Regions from separate parts of the Arthrobacter globiformis genome, predicted to be linked through region 2. Evidence: riboswitches for the same ligand, from Rfam matches in the RefSeq annotation. Region 2 holds a riboswitch; the other holds the start of a gene.
What was found. A riboswitch is a leader RNA that binds a small molecule or an ion and turns the genes downstream of it on or off. The one in region 2 is predicted to bind glycine.
Positions count from the first base shown of each region.

Region 1: linked by a shared signal. The riboswitch ahead of gcvP (aminomethyl-transferring glycine dehydrogenase) and the one ahead of cycA (D-serine/D-alanine/glycine transporter) in region 2 are both predicted to bind glycine.

Region 1 is NZ_JAUSXI010000001.1:1,179,689-1,183,094, forward strand. Features, by position in the region: partial or broken gene QFZ33_RS05510 (MFS transporter) at 1-1,073, opposite strand, end outside; gene QFZ33_RS05515 (TetR/AcrR family transcriptional regulator) at 1,147-1,686, shown strand; glycine riboswitch at 1,827-1,925, shown strand; gene gcvP (aminomethyl-transferring glycine dehydrogenase) at 2,115-3,406, shown strand, end outside.
Region 2 is NZ_JAUSXI010000001.1:394,907-398,312, forward strand. Features, by position in the region: gene gcvP (aminomethyl-transferring glycine dehydrogenase) at 1-1,527, opposite strand, end outside; glycine riboswitch at 1,677-1,777, opposite strand; glycine riboswitch at 1,967-2,064, shown strand; gene cycA (D-serine/D-alanine/glycine transporter) at 2,210-3,406, shown strand, end outside.

The DNA.
Region 1 (3,406 bases), 780 kb from region 2:
GGCGTAACCGGCGGCGCTCAGCGCCAGTCCCGCGGCTACACAAATCCTGGCCGCACCTTCCGCACGAGCGGAACCACCAGCAGTCCCGCCACCACCATGGCGGTCAGGGCGGGCAGCATTGCCGTGCCGGATTCCGACGGCGACATGCCTTCAAGCAGCTGCAGGTGCTGGGCCAAAAACAGGATGAAGCCGTTGTAGGAGAACAGCGCCAGGACATTAGCCGTGATCGCCGTGCTGAACACGCGGTTCCTGAACAGCGACAAGTCCAGCAGCGGGGATGCGAGGGCCTGCTGCCGGCGGATGAACACGAGGCCCATGGCGAGGCCAAAGGCCAGAGTTCCGAGGGACTGCACGCCGGGGCCGTGGGTGGCCAGTTCCTTGATGCCGTAGACCACCGGCACCATGGTCAGCATCGACAGCGCAATACTGGGCCCGTCCACCCGGCCCGGGCTGGGGTCCTTGGACTCTGGAATGAGGAAGCGGCCGAAGACCAGCGGTGGCAGCATGATCGGTACGGCCACGAGCAGGACGGCGCCCCACCAGAAGTGCTCCACCAGCCAGCCTCCAAAGATCGGCCCCAGCGCGGCGCCCCCCGAGAACCCGGCGGCCCAGATGGCCACCGCCAGCCTGCGCCGGCCCGGTTCCTGAAAGATGTTGCGGATCAGGGACAGCGTGGACGGCATGAGCATGGCGCCGAAGAATCCCATGGCCGCGCGGCCTGCAATGAGCCATTCGGCGCTCGGGGCGAAGGCCGACGCAGCAGAGACGGCGGCAAAACCCGAAATGCCAACCAGGAGCAACCGGCGGCGTCCGATCCTGTCGCCAAGGCTGCCCATGGCCATCAGGAGTCCGGCCAGGACAAGGGCATAGGCATCCACTATCCACAGCAGCTGCACGCCCGAGGGGTCCAGGCTGCGGGCTATCGCGGGAAGCGCAAACGTCAGCGCGGTGTTGTCCACGGCCACCAGGAGGACCGGGAACATGAGCAGGGCCAGGGCAAACCAGTCGCGCGCGCCGCCACCGCTGGAAGCCTGGTTGGCAGAAGCGCGCTCCGGGTGAAGGGCTGAGTTCATGGTCATAGGATAACTATACCGTCCAGACGGTATAGTTATAAGCCTTTCGCTTGGAACGGGCATGATGGAAGCCATGCCCAGAAAACCGGTTGCCCGCGGCGCAGTGGTCGATGCGTTTGAATCCCTACTGATCGAGGTGGGGGAGCGTGCCGCCACCCTGGACGCTGTGGCTGCCCGCGCCGGTGTGTCCAAGGGTGGGCTCCTGTACCACTTCCCAAACAAGGAAGCGCTCATAGGTGTCCTGCTGGACCGCCTCGACGAGTTTGCGGAAGCGGACGCCCAGGCCATGGCCGGGGCTCCCGAGGGTGCTGCCGCGTACTTCATCAAATCGTCCGTCTGGGCGGACACCCCGCTGGACCGCGCCATCGTGGCTGCGACGAGGCTGGCCGAGGTGGCACACGAGGAGACCCGGCGCCGGTTCGCCCACATCCAGCAGCGGTGGCTCGACGAGATCGCCCGCGACGTCGGGCCGGGCCTCGCGAAGGCCGTCCTGTACATGGGTGACGGGCTCTACTTCAACGCCATGCTGTCAATCGGCCCGGCGGCGACGCCGTCGGAGACCGCGGCCGACGTCGAGAGCCTCCTTGCGGCCCTTGACCGCCTAAGGGGTTAGGCCGGCTGCGGGGTAGGTGCGCGCCGGGCTGCCCGCCGCCCCGCGGTGTGTCAGCCCACGCGGCCACAGTTTGCAGACGCGATCCCGGCGTAGGACAATAGCCTCTGTGACAGCTGTCACCGCTCAATTGAATATGCCTTTGATCTGCGGCGGGAGAGTCCTGCAAGTAGGTACAAGCAGGCGCCGTAGGAGCAAAACCTCCCCAGGAATCTCTCAGGCCCATGTACCGCCGCGGCAAGGCAACTCTGGAAAGCAGCAGGCTGCCCGTATTGAATGTTCCGCCTCCGCGCGGACGGTTCAGGGCATGCTGTGCTCACCGACGGTGCAAGCGGAGCTGTGCGTAGGCGCAGCAACGCGGAAACTCTCAGGTCCGATACAGAGCGGGGAGGAACCCGAATCACTGCGGCGTACCCTGCGCCGCCTTAGTTATGGAGTTCCTTTTGACCGTACATTCAGCCTCCGCCACCTTCGTCGACCGGCATATTGGTGCCCGCCGAGGGGCCGACGTCGAAGCCATGCTCAAGGCCGTCGGCTACGAGACTGTCGATGCACTGGTTGACACGGCAGTGCCGAAAGACATCCGGCAGGACTCCCCGCTGGAGCTCTCCGCGGCCCTGAGCGAAGTCGAAACCCTCGCCGAACTCCGGAAGCTCGCGGCCAAGAACAAGACCGCCGTGCAGATGATCGGCCAGGGCTACTACGACACCGTGACGCCGCCCGTGATCCGGCGCAACGTCCTCGAAGCCCCGGCCTGGTACACCGCCTACACCCCGTACCAGCCGGAAATCTCGCAGGGCCGCCTCGAGGCCCTGCTGAACTTCCAGACCATGGTCCAGGACCTGGTCGGCCTGCCGATCGCCAACGCGTCGCTGCTGGATGAAGCGACGGCGGTGGCCGAGGCTGTGCTGCTGATGCGCAGGGCCAACAAGAACAAAGACGCCAAGGACGGCAAGACCGTCCTGGATGTCGACTCCCTGCCGCAGACCATTGCGATCGTCAAGGGCCGCGCCGAGGCGCTTGGCTTCGAGGTGGAGGTTGCCGACCTGTCCAAGGGACTTCCCGACGGCGACATCAACGGCGTCGTGCTCCAGCAGCCCGGCGTCTCCGGCCGCGTCTTCGACTACACCGAGGTCATCGCCGCCGCCAAGGAACGCGGCGCCCTGGTCACGGTGGCCGCTGACCTGCTGGCGCTGACGCTCATCACCCCTCCGGGCGAGCAGGGCGCCGACATCGCCGTCGGCTCCGCGCAGCGCCTGGGCGTCCCGCTGTTCTACGGCGGACCGCACGCCGCGTACATGGCCGTGCAGAAGGGCCTTGAACGCTCTCTTCCCGGCCGCCTCGTGGGCGTCTCCAAGGACAACGCCGGTACTCCCGCCTACCGGCTCGCGCTGCAGACCCGCGAGCAGCACATCCGCCGCGAGAAGGCCACGTCCAACATCTGCACCGCGCAGGCACTGCTGGCTATCGTTGCCTCGATGTACGGCGTCTACCATGGACCGGAAGGCCTGAAGGCGATCGCCGAAACTGCACACGGCCACGCCAAGACCCTGGCCGCCTCGCTCAAGGCCGCCGGACTGGACGTCCTGCACACCAGCTTCTTCGACACCGTGACGGTTTCCGTCCCGGGCAAGGCCGCCGGCATCATCGCCGCCGCCGAAGAGAAGGGCATCAACCTCCGCAGCATCGACGCCGACTCCGTCGGCATCTCCACCGATGAAAC
Region 2 (3,406 bases):
CGTGGCGTTCAGCTTCATGGTGCACGAACCCAGCGGGATCATGGTGCGGTCCAGCGCCAGGTCACGGTCGGAGAGCTTGCGGATGTAGCGCAGCAGCTGGGTTTCGGAACGGTGCGTGTTGAACACCGGGTGCTGCAGGTAGTCCGACGTGCGCAGCACGGCTTCGGGGAGTTCAAAGCCCGCTGCGTCCCCTACGGGACCGGCGCCGAAGGCGACGGCTACAGCGGAAAGCGTTGCCGCCGTCGTCGTCTCATCGATGGAAACGCCCACGGTGTCCGCGTCGATGTGGCGCAGGTTGATCCCGCGGGCTTCCGCTGCCGTGATGACCTTGCTGGCCTTGCCGGGCACGCGCACGGTGAGGGTGTCGAAGAAGGAGTCGCCGACCAGTTCGCGGCCCGCCGCCTTGAGCGCGGTGGCGAGGATGCGGGCGCTGTTTTGGACCGTCTCGGCGATTGCCTTCAGGCCGTCGGGGCCGTGGTAGACCGCGTAAAAGGACGACACGATGGCCAGCAGTGCCTGGGCGGTGCAGATGTTGGACGTGGCCTTCTCGCGGCGGATGTGCTGCTCGCGGGTCTGCAGCGCCAGGCGGTAGGCGGGCGCGCCGGCGTTGTCCTTGGAGACGCCGACGATGCGGCCGGGGAGTGTGCGCTCCATGCCGGTGCGCACGGCCATGTACGCCGCGTGCGGACCGCCGAAGAACAGCGGCACTCCGAAGCGCTGGGCAGTTCCGACGGCGATGTCGGCGCCCTGCTCGCCCGGGGGCGTGATCAGGGTCAGGGCGAGCAGGTCAGCGGCCACCGTCACCAGCGCGCCGCGTTCCTTGGCGGCGGCGATGACGCCGGACTGGTCCCACACCCGGCCGGAAACGCCCGGCTGCTGGAAGACGACGCCGTTGATGTCGCCGTCGGGCAGTCCCTGGGAAAGATCCGCCACCTCGACCTCGAAGCCGAGGGCCTCGGCGCGGCCCTTGACGACCGCGATGGTCTGGGGGAGGCAGTCGGCGTCCAGGACCGTCTTGCCATCCTTGGACTGCTTGTTCTTGTTCGCCCGGCGCATCAGCAGCACAGCCTCAGCGACGGCGGTCGACTCGTCCAGCAATGAAGCGTTGGCGACCGGCAGTGCGGTCAGGTCCTGGACCATGGTCTGGAAGTTCAGCAGCGCCTCCAGCCGGCCCTGCGAGATCTCCGGCTGGTACGGCGTGTACGCGGTGTACCATGCCGGGGCTTCAAGGACGTTGCGGCGGATCACCGGCGGGGTCACGGTGTCGTAGTAACCCTGGCCGATCATCTGGACGGCGGTCTTATTCTTGGCGGCCAGGCGGCGAAGCTCGGCCAGGACCTCAACTTCGCTCAGCGCAGCGGTGAGCAGCAGGGGGTTCTCTTGCCGGATGGACGCCGGAACGGCGGTATCAACGAGGCCATCGACCGAGTCATAACCGACGTTCTTGAGCATGGTGTCGATGTCGGCCTGGCGCCGGGCGCCGATATGCCGGTCGGCGAAGGTTGATGGAAGAGATTGAATCGTCATGAGGAACTCCAGGTTTGGCCGGCCAGGTGTGGCACGGCATGGTTTGGGTTCCTCCCCGCTCTGTATTGGACCTGAGAGATTCCGCGGACATGGTTCTCCGCTTGCACCGTCGGTGAGCCAAAAAGGTTTTGGCTGCTTTCCAGAGTTGCCTAGCCGCGGCGGTACGGGGGCCTGAGAGATTCCTGGGGAGGATTTGCTCCTACGGCGCCTGCCCGGTGAATGACTGGGAGGACTCTCCCGCCACGGTTCGAAAGGCTATGAAGATATGGGGTGATTCGGCTCACAAGTTACCGGACAATTCCGTGCAGCACAAATCGGAGGTCCTCGTTTGACAATTCTTCGTGACCGAGACCACACTGAACCCGGCGACCAGCGGGTCCGGCCGGAAAGACGGCCGCCGCCGGCACGCATAATTTTCTTACATAATTGAAAAAGCTTACGATCTGCGGCGGGAGAGTCCTGCCGGTACGTTCAGCAGGCGCCGTAGGAGCAAACCCTCCCCAGGAAACTCTCAGGCCCACGTACCGCCGCGGCGAGGCAACTCTGGAAAGCAGGCAGGCACGTCCTGTCTCACCGACGGTGCAAGCGGAAGACCATGTCCGCGGAATCTCTCAGGTCCAAGACAGAGCGGGGAGGAACCGAATCAGTGTGGCTGTTCGCCACTTGAACGATGGAGTTCCTTATGACGATTCATCCGCCCGCCTCCCCACCCAGTTCCTCAGCCGGTGAGGCTCCCCGCCTGGAGCGGCAGCTGAGCAACCGGCACATTCAGCTGATCGCCATCGGCGGCGCCATTGGCACGGGCCTGTTCATGGGCTCGGGCAAGACCATTTCAGCGGCCGGACCGTCCGTGATCTTCGTGTACATGATCATCGGTTTCATGCTCTTTTTCGTCATGCGGGCCATGGGCGAGCTGCTGCTGAGCAACCTGAACTACAAGTCCTTTAGCGATTTCGCCGCTGACCTGCTGGGACCGTGGGCGGGGTTCTTCACTGGATGGACCTACTGGTTCTGCTGGGTGATTACCGGAATCGCGGACGTCATCGCCATCGCAGGTTACTCCCGTGAGCTCTGGCCGGGATTGCCTCTCTGGATCCCGGGCCTGGCCACCGTCGCCATCCTGCTGCTGCTGAACCTCACCACAGTCAAGGCGTTCGGTGAGACCGAATTCTGGTTCGCCCTCATTAAAATCATCGCCATCGCGGCCCTGATCATCGTGGGCATGTTCATGATCTTCAGTGGATTCAAGAGCGACGCCGGACAGGCAAGCTTCACCAACCTGTGGAGCCATGGCGGCTTCTTCCCCAACGAATTCATGGGCTTTGTGGCCGGTTTCCAGATCGCCGTGTTCGCTTTTGTGGGCATTGAACTGGTGGGCACCACGGCTGCGGAGGCCAAGAACCCGGAGAGGAACCTTCCCAAGGCCATCAACTCCATCCCGGTCCGCGTGCTGCTCTTCTACGTGGGCGCCCTCATCATCCTGATGTCCGTCACGCCGTGGACCCAGTTCGCCGCCGGCCACAGCCCGTTCATTGCGATGTTCTCGCTGGCCGGACTCGGAGCCGCCGCCACGGTGGTCAACCTCGTGGTGCTGACCTCGGCGATGTCCTCGGCCAACTCCGGGATCTACTCCACCTCGCGCATGGTCTACGGACTGGCCCAGGAAGGCGACGCGCCGTCCGTCTTCAGCAGCCTGTCCCGACGCAAGGTACCCAGCAACGCCCTGTTCCTGTCCTGCGTGCTGCTGCTCTCCGGAGTGGTGCTCATGTACGCCGGCCAGGACGTCGGCAAGGCGTTCGACATGGTCACCACCGTTTCCGCCGTCTGCTTCGTCTTCGTCTGGTCGATCATCCTCGCCAGCTACATCGCATTCCGGCGC